Regions from separate parts of the Arthrobacter sp. 179 genome, predicted to be linked through region 2. Evidence: riboswitches for the same ligand, from Rfam matches in the RefSeq annotation. Region 2 holds a riboswitch; the other holds the start of a gene.
What was found. Region 2 has a riboswitch for S-adenosylmethionine ahead of ACT3UE_RS08390 (acyl-CoA dehydrogenase family protein). Riboswitches for the same ligand answer to the same signal wherever they lie in the genome.
Positions count from the first base shown of each region.

Region 1: linked by a shared signal. The riboswitch ahead of ACT3UE_RS02530 (bifunctional o-acetylhomoserine/o-acetylserine sulfhydrylase) and the one ahead of ACT3UE_RS08390 (acyl-CoA dehydrogenase family protein) in region 2 are both predicted to bind S-adenosylmethionine.

Region 1 is NZ_JBQSYU010000002.1:204,497-212,335, reverse strand. Features, by position in the region: gene ACT3UE_RS02560 (glycine--tRNA ligase) at 1-278, opposite strand, end outside; gene ACT3UE_RS02555 (DMT family transporter) at 382-1,380, opposite strand; gene ACT3UE_RS02550 (RNA-binding S4 domain-containing protein) at 1,440-1,667, shown strand; gene ACT3UE_RS02545 (alpha/beta hydrolase) at 1,686-2,303, opposite strand; gene ACT3UE_RS02540 (SGNH/GDSL hydrolase family protein) at 2,447-3,337, shown strand; gene metX (homoserine O-acetyltransferase MetX) at 3,356-4,531, opposite strand; gene ACT3UE_RS02530 (bifunctional o-acetylhomoserine/o-acetylserine sulfhydrylase) at 4,549-5,910, opposite strand; SAM riboswitch class IV at 5,978-6,094, opposite strand; gene ACT3UE_RS02525 (VOC family protein) at 6,303-6,947, shown strand; gene ACT3UE_RS02520 (GDSL-type esterase/lipase family protein) at 7,023-7,839, opposite strand, start outside.
Region 2 is NZ_JBQSYU010000010.1:100,218-108,056, forward strand. Features, by position in the region: gene ACT3UE_RS08385 (LLM class flavin-dependent oxidoreductase) at 1-1,025, opposite strand, end outside; gene ACT3UE_RS08390 (acyl-CoA dehydrogenase family protein) at 1,022-2,287, opposite strand; SAM riboswitch class I at 2,296-2,394, opposite strand; gene ACT3UE_RS08395 (OsmC family protein) at 2,775-3,380, shown strand; gene ACT3UE_RS08400 (sodium:solute symporter family protein) at 3,317-5,011, shown strand; gene acs (acetate--CoA ligase) at 5,103-7,103, shown strand; gene ACT3UE_RS08410 (alanine/glycine:cation symporter family protein) at 7,104-7,839, opposite strand, start outside.

The sequences.
Region 1 (7,839 bases), on a different contig from region 2:
GTGCACTCGACCAGCGGGTCGGTGAAGGTCGCCACATGCCCCGAGGCCTCCCAGACCGCCTTGGGCAGGATGACCGAGGAGTCCAGGCCGACCATGTCGTCGCGGCCGCGCACGAAGGACTGCCACCACTCGCGCTTGATGTTTTCCTTCAGTTCGGTCCCCAGCGGGCCGTAGTCCCAGGCGGAGCGGGATCCACCGTAGATCTCACCGGCCTGGAAGACGAAGCCGCGCCGTTTGGCGAGGGAGATGACCTGATCGAGCGGGGACTGGGGCGCCATGAATTCAACTCCAATGGTTTACGAGGCCGCTGGTTGCGGTCCGTAGCGGGGTAACAATATCGGCCAAGCCTAACGTGATCGCCGTGTCCGCAGGCAATTTCACCTACCGGCGCCCCCGCGTGGGCCGGGCCAGCCGTCCGGCCGGGACGCTGGCCAGGACGACGGCGGCCAGGGTCAGCAGGGTGCCCAGCAACGTCGCCACGGCGATGACGGTGCCCGGGGCCGGCAGGATCAGGTCGATGGCCAGCGAGCCGACGAGTTGTCCGGCGATCATGCATAATCCGGAGATCAGCACGCCCAGGGATTTGACCAGCAGGGCGCCGATGGCGATGAACACGCAGCCGAAGACCCCTCCGGTGTAGAGCCACCATTCGGCGGGGAAGGACAGCTGGTGTTCACCCCCGAGGGAGCTGAGGCCCCACAGGATGAACAGGGCGGTTCCCCCGACGAGGAAATTGACCAGGGTGGCGGTGATGGGGGTGCCGTAGGCGGCGGTCTGGGTCCCGTTCATGGCCTGCTGGAACCCCATGAACAGCCCTGCGGTGAACGGCAGGAGCACCGGCACCAGCCAGGAGAGCCCGTCGGCGGAGGATTCCAGCCGGGGCGATACCGCCCACAGTACGGCGATGATCATCAGTACGGCCCCGGCCATCCGCCGGGCGGTGATGAAGCGTTTGCCCCCGGGGCCGAATCCGACCCGGTCGACCATCAGCCCGCTCATGGTCTGTCCGGTCACGATGGCCACGGTGAACAGTGCGACGCCGATCAGGGGCACCGCGTGGCTCTGTCCGAAGACGATGTAGCCGCCGCTGATCCCCGCCAGCAGGTACCAGCGTGGGAATTCTCGTCCGGCCACGGCCCGGCGCATGGCCACCAGTCCGGCCCGCCCCCGCGGCAGCAGGACCGAGGCCAGCATCATGACCACGGTCCCGCCGGCGAAGCTGATGGCCGCCGCGGCGTTCGGGTCCCCCATCCGTTCAGCGAGCCCGCCGTTGATCCGGCCCTGGATGGGCATCATCAGTCCCCCGATGATGGCCAGGACCAGACCGGCCCATAACGGAAGGTGCCGGGCCTTCGCCCGCGGAGCAATCACTGGGGTCATCGTTGGACATGCTATCGCCGCGGTGGCGGCCGGACCTGCTCGTGACGCAAGATGGTCTCATGACAGCAGAACAGCCCCGGCCCATCAGCATCCGCGACGATTCGATCCGTTTGGGGCAGCTACTGAAGCTGGCGAGCCTGGCCGAGGACGGTTTCCATGCCAAGGAGCTCATCGAAAACGGGATGGTTCAGGTCAACGGTGAGATCGAGACCCGCCGGGGCCGGCAGTTGAAGATCGACGATGTGATCGCCCTGGCCGACGAGTCGGTGATCGTCACCTCCGAGTAGGCGCGACTCCGCCGGGTCCTAGTCCAGCACGTGGTGGCGCAGGAACTCGCCCACATGCTTCATTTCCGGTTCCGATACGCTGTGGCCCATTCCGGCATAGAGCATCTTGGTCAGGTCGGTGTGTTCCCCGGCCCAGTCCAGGGTGAAATCGATCTTCTCCTCGGTGATCACCGGGTCGGCTTGTCCGCGTCCCCAGAACATCGGCGTCCGGGCCGCCTTCGTGGCCTGGTCGTTGAAGAATTCGTGTCCGGCGGCCTGGATCGCGAATCCCGACAGTCCGACGACGGCGTCGATCTCCTCCGGTCGGTGGCGCAGGACCGAGGTCGCCACGGCCATCCCCATGGAGAAGCCCAGGAGCGTCACCGATGCGTGCTGTTCCTTCACCTCCTCCAGCCAGGCCCACACCTGCTGCACCGACTCCACGACCTTCTCCAGCGAGTAGTCCAGGTCCTCCATCAGCGGGAACCAGGTGTAGCCCGGGCCCATGGCGTAGGGGGCACGCACCGAGGCCAGGGTGAATTCCTCCGGCAGCATCGGGGCCAGGCCGATCAGGTCCTTCTCATGGGAAAGGTAGCCATGGAACAGGACCAGCAGGGGGGGTGCCCTCCCGCTCGGATTCGGGGCGGGACCAGGCAACGACGGGCTGGGGCAAAGTCTCAGTCATGCGGCCATTGAATCACGCCGGCGCGCCCGGCCACAGGACGCGGCATCGCTTCCGGCGTGCCTGCCGGTCGTGTCCCGGGGTGGTAAACCCGGGCGCCCGGTGAAATGATGTACCCGTGAGTAACAATGATGCTTCCTCCGCACCGGACCAGTCCGACCCCTCGTCCACGTCCCCCGGCGACGCGATCCGCCACCCCTGGCGCCGCATGGTCTCCCTCGGCGACTCCTTCACCGAGGGCATCGGGGATCCGGATCCGCAGAGCCCCGGCGGACACCGTGGCTGGGCCGACCGTGTCGCCGAGCAGCTCAGCCGGCAGGCGGAGGACTTCGCCTATGCCAACCTGGCGATCCGCGGCCGGCTGCTGGACCAGATCCATGAGGAGCAGCTGGAACCCGCCCTGGAACTCCGCCCGGGCCTGATCACCATTTGCGCCGGGGGCAACGACGTGCTGCGCCCCGGTGGGGATCCCGATGCCCTGGCGGTGACCATGGACCGGTTCATCGGCGAGCTCTCGGCCACCGGGGCCACGGTCCTGCTGTTCAACGGCCCCGATATCGGTGAAACCCCGGTCCTGGGCTCGATGCGCGGCCGGGTGGCCATCTACAACGAGAACTTGCGGGCCATCGGCGCCCGCCATGACGCGGTCGTCGCCGATATGTGGGCGATGCGCCAGCTCCACGAACCCCGGATGTGGGCCCCGGACCGGCTGCACTTCTCACCGCTGGGCCACCACACCATTGCGATGATGGCCCTGGATGCCCTCAACGTCGAACACGAGCTCACGGCCTTGGAGCCGAGCCCCTCGGAGCCCAAGCCCTGGAGGGTGGCCCGGCGTGAGGACCTGGTCTGGGCGCGCACGCATCTGGCGCCCTGGGTGCTGCGGCGGCTTCGGCACCAGTCCAGCGGTGACGGAATCACGGCCAAACGCCCGCAGGCCATGCCCTTTTCCCCGGGCGGGACCCCCCACAGCGTGGGTGCCGGGGATCCGCGCAACGACGCGGACTAGGTTCCCGGGGCGGGGCCCTCAGGCGTAGAACCCCGAACGAAGGACCTGGTTCAACTGTTCGATGTCGGTCAGGAAGCCATCGTGGCCGATCGGTGAATGGATGTACTGGACCTGCGGTGTCTCCGGCAGGGCAGCGGCCAGGCGCTCGGACTGCTGCGGGCCGTAGAGCCGGTCGCTGTCGACGGCGGCGATGAGGAATTCCACCCCGCCGGTCCGGGCCAGGGCGGCCTCGACCCCGCCCCGTCCCCGTCCGACGTCATGCCCCACCAGTGCCTCGGTGAGCACGATGTAGGAGTTCGCGTCGAAGCGGGTCACCAGCTTGCCGGCCTGGTGGTCCAGATAGCTTTCGACCTGGTACCGGCCCCGGTCGAAGCCGGGGCTGCCGAAGGGGTCCTCCTCGGCCTGGCCCTCGTGCCCGAAACGGATCTCCAGTTCCGGCTCGGAACGGTAGGTGATGTGGGCCAGCCGGCGGGCGATCCCCAGCCCCGCGAGGGGGCCGGTGCCACTGCCCCGGGCCACGGTGCCGACGGCGTCGAGGGCGCCGGCCGAGGGCGCCGCTCCGTAGAAGTCGCCACCGGAGAAGTCCGGATCCAGCCGGATGGCCTGCGTCTGGATCTGCCCGAAGGCGATCTGTTCGGCGGAGGCGACCGCGGTGGCCGCAATGACGGCGCACCGGGCCACGCGTTCGGGGTATTCCACCGCCCATTCCAACGCTCGCGCTCCACCGAGGGAACCGCCCAGGACGGAGTGCCAGCGTGAAATGCCCAGGTAGTCGGCCAACCGGGCCTCGGTGCGCACCGAATCCCGCACCGTGGTGAACGGGAACCGGGAGCCCCAGGCCTGCCCGTCGGGGTCGAGGCTGGAGGGCCCGCTGGAGCCATAGCAGCCGCCGACCATGTTCGGGGCCACGACGAAGAACCTGTCGGTATCGATCGTCTTTCCCGGACCCACGAGTCCTTCCCACCAGCCTTCTTCCTGGCTGTGCCCCCGGGAGACATGGGTATCCCCCGTCAGGGCGTGCAGCAACAGCACCGCATTGGAGGCCCGGGCGTCCAGGGTCCCCCAGGTCTCGTAGCCGATCATCACCTCGGGCAGCCAGCCGCCGGTCTCGAAGCGGTAGCCGCCGATGGGCACGCATTTGAGGATGCCGTCACGGATCAACGGCGCCCCGGGGGCCTGACGTCGTTCCCTCACGTCGCCGACGCCCTGGCTCACCGGACGGCCTGGACTTCCGGGGCGGCCTCTGCGGCTTCGTCCCCGGCGGCGGCCGCGGCGGCGAAACCGACCTCGAGGTCGGCGATGATGTCGTCGATGTGCTCGATGCCCACCGACAGGCGCACCAGTCCGGCTCCCACCCCGGCCGCGGCGCGTTCGGCGTCGGAGAGCTGGGAGTGCGTGGTGGAGGCCGGGTGGATCACCAGCGAGCGCACATCGCCGATGTTGGCGACGTTGGAGTGCAGTTCGAGGCCGTCGACGAAGGCCCGGCCGGCCGGTTCGCCGCCGGAGATCTCGAAGGCCAGGACCGCGCCGACGCCCCGCGGGGCGTATTTGCGGCCGAGTTCGTACCAGGGGCTGGAGGGCAGGCCGGCGAAGGCGACGGAGTCGACCTGGGCGTGGGCCTCGAGCCATTCGGCGACCTTCTGCGCGTTGGCCACATGGCGTTCCATGCGCAGGCTCAGGGTTTCCAGGCCCTGGGCGATCAGGAAGGCGTTGAACGGGGAGACCGCCGAACCCAGATCGCGCAACAACTGGACGCGCGCCTTGAGGATGAACGCCAGGTTCGCCCCCAGGGCGCCGTCGACCCCCAGATCGCGGGCGAAGACCAGCCCGTTGTAGGACTCGTCGGGGGTATTGAATTCCGGGAAGCGTTCCGGGTCGGCCGCGAAGTCGAAGTTGCCCGAATCAACGATGGCCCCGGCGACGGAGGTTCCGTGCCCGCCCAGGTACTTCGTGGCCGAGTGCACCACGATGTCGGCACCGAATTCGATGGGGCGGACCAGGTACGGGGTGCCCAGGGTGTTGTCCACGATGAGCGGGACCCCGGCTTCGTGGGCCACCGTGCTGACGCCCTCGATATCCAGGACGTCCTGGCGCGGATTGGAGATGACCTCACCGAAGAATGCCTTGGTGTTCGGTTTCACCGCGGCCCGCCAGGAATCCAGGTGGTCGGGATCCTCCACGAAGGTGACCTCGATGCCGAGGCGCTTCAACGTGTGCTTGAACAGGTTCTGCGTTCCCCCGTAGAGGCTCGGGCTGGCCACGATATGGTCCCCGGCTCCCGCGAGGTTGAGGATCGAAAGCGTGGTCGCCGCCTGGCCCGAGGCCAGCAGCAGGGCCCCGACCCCGCCTTCGAGGTCGGCGATCCGGGTTTCGACGGCTTCCTGCGTCGGGTTGCCGATGCGGGTGTAGATCGGCTCGAGTTCCTTCAGCGCGAAGCGTGCTGCGGCACTCTCGGCGCTGGGGAAGACATACGACGTCGTCTGGTAGATCGGCGGCGCCCGGGCCCCGGTGGTGGGATCCGGTGCCTGTCCGGCGTGGACCTGGCGGGTTTCAAAAGACCATGATGCAGACATTTCTGTCCCCTTCTACGACTCAGGGGCCCCTGTTCCACGGCGGTCCCGGAAGGGAACGCCGGGAGGTGACCCGCGCTTGTCCGTTCTCCTTGTGGAGGCGAACCAGGTCTTCACCCGGGGCACCCCACCGCGAGTGGAGGGTTGCCGGCCAGCAAACCGGGGTTTCGCGCTGGCACTCATGACCTGCCTCCAGTGTTGTGGATCGGGGCGGCCGCCGCAACAACGCGGCGTCAATATGACCGCAGGGCGCAACATTCCTCCCCCTCCCCCGTCCGGTCCCCCTCCTGACGGCCGCGATGGAGGCCCGGGAAACGGGTCGAGGAAAATACGAACCATGGTGATTTAGGGCACCCTAAGTCGAGACGCACCTCACAAAGTGCGATCATGAAGCCATGATGAGGTTGGATCACGTTTCGTACGCATGTGGACCAGACGGGTTGGCCGCGACGGCCGCCCGTGTCGGCAAGACTCTGGGGATCGAGTCCGTCAAGGGAGGCATTCATCCCCGCTTCGGGACCAGGAACGTCATTTTCCCGTTGAAGAACACCCAGTACCTGGAGGTCGTGGAGGTCCTGGACCACCCGTCCTCGGACAAGGCGCCGTTCGGCCAGGCCGTCCGGGCCCGATCGGAGATGGGTGGCGGATGGATGGGTTGGTGCGTCGCCGTTGACGACCTGGCCCCGTTCGAGGAACGTCTGGGCCGGTCATCGGTCCCGGGCAACCGCAAGTTCCCCGACGGCCAAGAACTGACGTGGCAGCAGATCGGCATCAAGGGCCTGATCGCCGACCCGCAGGTGCCCTACATGCTGCGCTGGGATACCGGCACCGAGGACCTGCACCCCTCCCGGGCATTGGATCCGCAGGGGCATATCTCCGGGATCGCGATCGCCGGTTCGGTCGAACGGGTCCGCGAATGGCTGGGCACCCCCTCGGAGTCGCCGTTGGGCGATGTCGAAGTCCAGTGGGAGGCCCCCAATGGCACCCCGGGAATCATGACGGTGACCTTCGAGACCCCCTCGGGGACCATCACCCTCTGATCCGCTCACGGAGGTGGAACACCGAACGACGGCGGCCCGCGGGCCGCCGTCGTTTTCGCTCTGTGCCGTCCCGGATCAGTGCCGCGGCACCGCCGCGAAGGGTCCGTCGGCGGCGAAGACCCGATCGGCGAAGCGATCGCCGATCAGCTGATGCGTTGCGGAATCCGGATGCAGGTTGTCCGGCAGCGGCAGCTCGGCCTCGTCCGGGGCCCCATACAGCTCGAGTCCGTCCAGGAAGTACAGGTTCGCATCGTCCGCCCGGTCTTCGACCAGGGAGCGCATCTCGCGGCGGATGACCTCCAAGGTCAGCCGTCCCGCCGATTCATCCCCTGGGGTCCCCGTCGCGCTGAACTTGACCTGGCTGGTCCCCAGGCTCTCCGGGACGATCGTGCCGGGGCCCGACGTGCTTTCGTGAATCGGGCAGAAGATCGGGGAGATCAACACCAGCGGCGTGGTGGGATGCCCCTCGCGGATGGTGTCAAGGAATCCGTGGATGGCCGGGACCAGGGTCCGCACGCGCATGGCATCCAGGTTCACGATGTTGATGCCGAGTTTGACGCTGATGACGTCCGCTGGCGCATCGCGGATCACCCGCGCCATGAAGGGGTCCACGAAGCAGCTGCCCCCGAAGCCGAGGTTGTGCAGTTCGACCCCGCCCCGGCGGGCTGCCACGGCGGGCCAGATCCCGCTGGGGGATGCCGCGTTCGATCCCTGGCTGATGGAGCTGCCGTGGTGGACCCACAGCGGACGGGTCCGGGGCGCGGGGTGGAGCGGCTTGTCGGAGCAGAGGCTGATCAACTCCAGGGATTCATTGTGGGGGAGGTGGAATTCGAGCGTCTTCTCCGTTGGCGCGAGGCCCTCCACGACGGTTGTGTGGTGGGGCCCGGCCACG
Region 2 (7,839 bases):
GCATTGGACTTCACGTCCTCACCGATCACGTCGTCAAGGTCGTACTGTGACATGTCGATTCCGGTCCAGCCCGAGAGCAGGGCCAGCGACCCGTTGATGTCGGCGTAGGAGGCATAGTCGGCGTATTTGTTCTGCGCCTCCTCGTCTGTGGCAGCGGTGATGATCGTCTGCATCGTGTAGATCTTCACGTCGTAGCGGTCGCGGCCGGCGGCCTCGACATTGTCCCGGATCCTCCGCACGGTGTCGGTGAGGATTTCTTTGGTCGGACTATTCACGAAGACGGATTCGGCGTTCGCCCCCGCGAATTCCAGGCCGCGCGGGGAGGCACCGGCCTGGTAGATGACCGGGGTGCGCTGCACCGAGGGTTCGGTGATGGCAATGCCCGGGACCTTGAAGTACTTGCCCTCGTGGCCGATCTCGTGGACCTTCGACGGGTCGGTGTAGACCCCCGATTCCCGGTCGCGGAGAACGGCGTCGTCCTCCCAGGAACCCTCGAGCAGCTTATAGACCACTTCGAGGTACTCATCGGCGTGGTCGTAGCGTTCGTCGTGTTCCATCTGGTCTTCCTGGCCCATGTTCCTGGCTGCCGAGGGCAGGTATCCGGTCACCACGTTCCAGCCGAGGCGGCCGTTGGTCAGGTGGTCCAGGGTCGCCAGTCGGCGGGCGAACGGGTAGGGGTGTTCGTAGGCGGTTCCGGCGGTGACCCCGAAGCCCAGGTTCTCGGTGACGGAAGCCATCGCGGAGACCAGCAGGAACGGGTCGTTGACCGGGACCTGGGCGCCGGCGGAGAGCGGGGTGGAGTTGGTGGATCCGTAGACGTCGTAGGTGCCCAAGACGTCCGCGATGAAGATCCCGTCGAACAGCCCCTTCTCCAGCGTCTTGGCCAGCTCGGTCCAGTAGCCCAGTTCCTTATAGCGCCACGCCTGGTCCTGCGGATGACGCCACAGCCCCGGCGATTGGTGGACCACGCAGTTCATGTCGAAGGCGTTCAGGCGGATCCGGCGGCGTGCTGGTGTGGTGCTCATTTTTCTCCTTCAGGGGTCTTGAGGTCGCCGACGGCGCCGAGTTTGCGCGGCGTCGCGGCGTTGACCTCGTAGTCGCCGACGATGCGGGACTTGTACATGGCGGGGTTGTGGGTGGCTATGGTGCGCGCGTTGCGCCAGTGGCGGTCCAGGTTGCAGGCGGTGGAGGTCGCCGAGGCGCCGAGGCCGTCGAAGAGCTTGCTGGTCGCCTCGAGCACGAGTGGTTGGATGCTCGTCTGGGCCCGGTTGGCGGCCAGCTCGCTGACCGCGTACTGCTCCGCGGGGCTCAGCCCCGGTTGGCCGATCACCGATTCGAGTTCGGCGATGGCGGCCAACAGGATCGCGTCCACGGCACAGGCGGTCGCCGAGATCTCTCCGATGACCTGCAGGACCTGGGGTTCATGCCGGGAGGGGACGCCGGTTCCGGTGGTGAAGGCTCGTTCACGCAGTTGGGTGTGGGCGCGGGCGTCGGCGAGGACCGCCCGGGCGATACCGGCCTGGACGGCGAGCAGCACCAACTGGAAGATGGCCGATTCCGGGTGGACGTCCAGCACCTCGGGGTCCAGGAGCGTATCCACGGGAACCCGGGTGAATCCGGTGGTCCCGGTGCCGGTGAGTTGTTGGCCGAACCCGTCCCAATCGTCGTGGATGACCACCCCCGAATGCTGGGTGGACACCACCGCGACGTGGCGCCCTTCAACCGCCGGCGCCATGGCGGTGACCGCCACCCAGTCGGCGAAGAGCGTCCCGGTGCAGTAGTACTTCTGCCCCGTGAGCAGCCAGCCGGCCTCGGACTGTTCGACGGCGGTGTTCAGGTGGCCCAGGTCGTTGCCGCCGCGCTCGGTGTAGGCGTTGCCGACGATCTGCCCGGCGACGAAGCGGGCGAACCAGCGCGCCTTGACCGCCTCGTCGTGGAGCAGCAGCACCGATTCGACGAAGCCGATATGGGCCCGCAGCAATTGGGCGATCTGCGAGTCGGCCTCCCCCAGCTCGATGAGCAAGCGGAAGGAATCAACCAGCGAGGCGCCGAAGCCGCCGACCTCCCGGGGGACCCGCAGGGCACCGAAGCGGGCCTGGTTGAGCCAGCCGACCTGTTCGAAGGGCAGGATCCGCCGGGCATCTCGGTCGGCGGCGCCATCGGCGATGCTGGCGAACACGGGTCTGAAGACCGCCGCGAGTTCGTCGTAGTGTCCGTCGGCGGGCACGCCGGGGGTCAGTTTGATCAGGTGTCGCGGGGTCACTTCGTCGATCGGCAGGGCAGCCACAGAACATCACTCCATCGGTTCCGGCGTGAGCACCTTCCTCCCGACGGATCGGGAAGGGGTTGCTGCGGCGTCACGGAGCCAGATCTCTCGGCCGCTCTGGATGGTTGTTGTCTCCATTGGGCCACATCATGGGCCCTCAGCGCCACCGTTGGAGTCAACGGAAACCACTTTTCCGGGGTGTTTCAGCCCAGGTTCCGAGCCCCAGGCAATCCAAGCAACATCGAATATTTCCGTTATTTGCACGGGTTCTGGACACGAAAGTTCAATCCGGGCACCTCGCAGGAAACATCAATGAAATATTTCGCAACGCGTCGTGTGAAGTTGCTTCTTCTGGTGCCGGTGGCCTTTAGTGGAAAGGTACCCATCCCGAGCGGCCGAGAGATCTGGCTCCGTGACGCCGCAGCAACCACGCCGAACAAGGCCCCGCCACCCCGCGGAACCCGTCACCGGCGAAGGTGCTTCCGCCAGGAACGATGGAGCTGAGTTCATGAGCATTGCCCCGACCCGTACGACCGACGCACAGCAGACCCGCCTCGGGGGCTCCGTCTCCCCGAAAGCCCACGACAAACGCATTCGTTCCCAAGGGACGTGGCAGGGATCCATGCGGACGAAGATCCGGATCCGGGCCTTCGGCTTCGAAGTGGACGAGCCCGAACCCGTTGGCGGGACCGATACCGCCCCCACTCCCATGGAATACATGGTCGGCGCAGTCAACGCATGCCTGGGCGTGGTGGTCGAACAGATCGCCGAGGAACTGCAGATCGGTCTCGAAGCCATCGAGACCTATTGCCTGGCTACCCAGGACACGCGCGGATTCGCCGGTACCGCCGATGTCCAGCCCTTTTTTCATTCCTGCCGGATCGCCGTCCACGTCCAGACCGGAGAACAAGATGCCAGCCGGTTGGACCAGCTGACGACGTCCGTGGAATCACGTTGTCCGGCGCTGACCCTGATCCGCGCCGCCGGCGTTGTCGTGGATCTCCGCTGGCATTTCGCGGAGTTGATCGATGTCGACGCTCCTGAAAGGGAATGCAACAACGCGGATGCCCTCTCTCGCGGTCTCGACTCGCGGTCCCGAAAGGTGGAGCAGTGACATCGGCGGGCGCATGGACCATCGGCTTAGCCGTGGGCTATACGGCTCTTTTGCTCTTTGGCGGCCGCTGGTCCCGCGTGCGCGCAGGGCGTCCCGGCGGACAGGGCTTCTTCGATGGCGGCCGTTCCTTCAGCCCTTGGACCGTCGCCTTCTGCATCACGGGGCTCTTCTCGGGCTCTTCATATATTTCCATCATGGAACTCAGCTATCGGACCGGGATTTCCGCTGCCTGGTACGGAGTGGCCGAAACGGTGCAAATTCTGCTGATCGCCTTGTTGCTGGTGAAACCGCTGCGGGAGAAGCTCGTCGTGACGGTCACCGGCATCATCGGTGATCGGTTCGGTCGGGCGGCTAAAGCCATCGCGGGCGTCATTACGGCGGTCACTTTCCCCATGTGGTCGGTGGCCACAACGATCGCCTTCGCCTCGGCTTTGACGGCGTTCACCGATTTGCCGCTGCAATGGACGGTCACTGCGACCGCGCTGCTTCTGTTGGTTTTTCTCTGGTCGGGCGGCATGAGGTCCGTGGCATTCAATCAGACGTTGAACTGCCTGGTCTTCGTCGTCATGCTCGTCATCGCGGGCTTCGTAGTGTTGTCGAATCCCGGCCCCGGCGGTTGGCAGGAATTGGCAGCCACCCGTCCGGCGATGGTCGACCCCGGAAATGCCGGGCTGTCCCTCATCGTCGCCTGGTTTGGGACATTCATCGTCAATGTGCCGCTGGCGCAGGCTGCCTTCCAAATGACCATGTCCTGCCGCTCTCCGCGTGACGGCCAGAAGGGCCTGTATGCGGCAGCCCTCTTCGGGATCCCCTTCATCGTCCTCGGTGCCCTGGTGGGGACCTCCGCAGCCATTGCGGTTCCCGACCAGGAACTTGGCCTCGTGGCTGTCCCCTATTACATCAGCGAGACCCTGCCGGCGCCGCTGGTCGGCCTCTTCTTCCTTGGCGTCTGGGCCTGCGCCATGGGCTGGGCGGGGCCATGCCAGTTTTCCGGAGCCACGTCCCTGGGCCGTGATGTCGGCAGCGCATTACGCCCCAAGGCCACCGAACAAGATCTGGTTCGCTACACCCGGTACTCCTTGGTTGCCCTGACGGCCTTGATGATCCTTTACGGGATCCTTCGCACCGAGCAGGCTGCCTGGTGGAACGTCCTTGCCTGGACCTTGCGCAACGGGGCCACGTTGGCGCCGGTTCTCGCGGTCTTCCTTTGGCCGTTGGCCAGCCGTCGGGCAGTACATGCAGCCATGCTTTCCGGGTTCCTTGCCGGCATTGCCTGGAACCAGCTCTCGGGCTGGTCCGCCACAACGTTCTTCGCAGGAATCCATCCCGTGTGGGTTGGAATGGGCATCAACCTTGCAGTCATGGTCGTGGTCACGCTGGTGACCGTGCCCTGGGAATCCACCCCGGATCGAAAACGACGAACGGCCGGCATCCGCTACACCGCGGGTGGAACGTTGGTCGCTGCAGCACTGCTGACGTTCGGAGAATGGCTGGGACATTTCGGGCTTCTGGGGCTGGGACTCTTCACCGCCGTGACCCTCTACTCACTGGCGATCTTCAATCTCACCGTAGGAACCACCCGCCGGCAGCACCTGCCCACCACGGAAGAAACCATCCCGGTTTCCGCCTAGGACCCCACCGGTCATCTCCCGGGGGCCGCTACCCACCGCGGGGAAGCCTTACATGGCCCCGCGTCATACTGCCCACCCGATTGGAGCACCCATGACCAACGTACCGACAATGGACTCCCCCACTGCCGACGCCCAGCTCGATGTCCTGAACGCCGAAGCCGCACGCCTGGACTTCTGGGCCGAGGCCGCGGCACGCCTGGACTGGACCGAACCCTGGCATACGATCCACAGCACTACCGCCGTGGACCCGGTGGCCCGCCGGGGCCCCGAACTACGCTGGTTCGAGGGCGGGAAACTCAATGCGGCGGTGAACTGTGCCGACCGGCATGTCGCCTCCGGCCAGGGGGAGAAGGTCGCCCTGCATTTCGAGGGCGAACCCGGGGACCGGCGCAGTGTCACCTACGCCGAGCTGACCGGCATGGTCAGCCAGGCGGCCCACGCCTTGACCTCCCTGGGCATCGGCGTCGGGGACCGCGTGGTCATCTACCTGCCGGTGCTGGTGGAGACCATTGTCATCACCCTGGCCTGCGCCCGGATTGGTGCGGTGCATTCGCTGGTCTTCGGCGGCTTCTCGGCCGAGGCCCTGCGATTCCGGGTCGAGGACACCGGGGCGAAGCTCCTGGTCACCACCGACGGCCAGTTCCGCCGCGGAACCGCGGTGCCGGTCAAGGCCCACGCCGACGCCGCGGTGGCCGGGGACAACGCCATCGAACACGTATTGGTCATCCGTCGCACCGGCAGCGGGATCGCGTGGACCGAAGGCCGGGACCTGTGGTGGCACGAGGTGGTCGAGAAGCAGCCGCGCACCCACGCCGCCGAGGCCTTCGACGCCGAAACCCCGCTGTTCATCATGTACACCTCGGGGACCACCGGGAAGCCCAAGGGTCTGGTGCACACCACCGGCGGCTACCTCACCCAAGCCTCCTGGAGCCACGAGTTCCTCTTCAGCCATCCGGACCCCGGCCAGCGGGACCTGGACGTGCACTGGTGCACCGCCGACCTGGCCTGGGTCACCGCCCACACCTACGAGATCTACGGACCACTGTCCAACGGTGTCACCCAGGTCCTCTACGAAGGCGTCCCCAACGCCCCGCATCCGGGACGGCACTTCGAGATCATCGAACGTTATTCGGTGACCAGCTACTACACGGCCCCGACCCTGGTGCGCTCGCTCATGGGCTGGTTCCCGGACGGTATCCCCGCCGATCACGACCTCTCCTCCATCCGGATGGCCGGCACCGTCGGGGAGGCCGTGAACCCCGAGGCCTGGCGTTGGCTGCGCACCCAAGTCGGCCGCGATTCCGTGGTTCCCGGTGAGCCCAATGCAGGCATCCCGATGGTCGACACCTGGTGGCAATCCGAAACCGGCGCCACGGTCCTCTCCCCCCGCCCCACCGACATAAGCTTCAAGCCCGGCTGCGGCACCCGCGCACTTCCCGGGGTGGCCACGGACATCGTGGACGAGGACGGCGCCCGGGTCCCGGCGAACGTGCAAGGGAACATCGTGCTCACCGCCACCGGCCCGGCCATGGCGCGTACCGTGTGGGGCGATCCGGAACGCTACTTCACCAGCTATTGGCAGAAGTACGCCGCGCAGGGCTGGTTCCTTGCCGGAGACGGCGCGAAGTACGACGACGACGGCGACATCTGGATCCTGGGGCGCACCGATGATGCGGTGAACATCTCGGGTCATCTGCTCTCGACCATCGAGATCGAATCAGCTCTGGTCTCCCATGCGGGGGTCGTCGAGGCGGGGGTCTGCCCCTCCGTCGATGCCACGACCGGCCATGCGGCAACGGCGTTCGTCGTGCCCCGCGACAAGGCGCTCCTCGGGGGCGGCACCAGTTCCGGGTCGACGCCCTCGCAACTGGCCGCCGCCGCCGATCTGCGCGCTCACGTGGCAACCCAGATCGGCCCGATCGCCAAACCGCGCGACATCGTTTTCGTCCCCGATGTCCCCAAGACACGGTCCGGGAAGATCATGCGCCGGCTATTGACCCAACTGTTCGAAGGATCCGCGTTGGGCGATACGACGAGCCTGCAGAATGAAGAGTGCCTGCCCGCCCTGCAGCGAATTTGTACCGCTGGCTGATCATTCGGTGTCCGACACCGACACCTTCCGCTGGTAGCCGCGCTGGGTCAGGTGGTCACTGACGTCCTCTTCGGTCCAGCAATCGATGTTCTTGATTTCCGGCATGTCGGTGGCCAGGAAGACCGGGTCCAGGCCCTGGGCCCGTTGGGCGTTGTAGTGGCGCAGGAGCTTGAGTGCGGTGGGTGCCAGGATGGTGATCACCACCAGGTTGATCATGGCAATGAAGACCATCGTGACCCCGGCCAGCGACCAGGCCAGGTCAACGGAGATCACGGACCCGAGGAAGACGACGGCGGTGACGGCGAGCGCGAAGAGGGTCCGCACCCGCTTGTTCCGGGTGATGAAGTTGACGTTGGCTTCCCCGTAGGAGAAGTTGCCCAGCACCGAGGTGAAGGCCAGCAGGAACATGATCACCGCCAGGGCGATCGCCGCCCACGCCCCCAGGTTGCCGACCAGGGATTCCTGCACCATCACCAGGCCTTCGCCGCCTTGTCCGAGGTCCGGGAAGGCGATGAGGACGATGAACGCGGTGATCGAGCAGATCAGCAGCGTATCGAAGTAGACGCCCAGCGTCTGGGTCAGTCCCTGCTTGACCGGGTGGCTGACCGAGGCGGTGGCGGCGACGTTGGGGACCGAGCCCATGCCGGCTTCGTTGGAGAGCATGCCGCGCTGGACGCCCTGGACGATGGCGACGCCGATGCCGCCGCCGACGGCTGCCTTGACGTTGAAGGCCCCG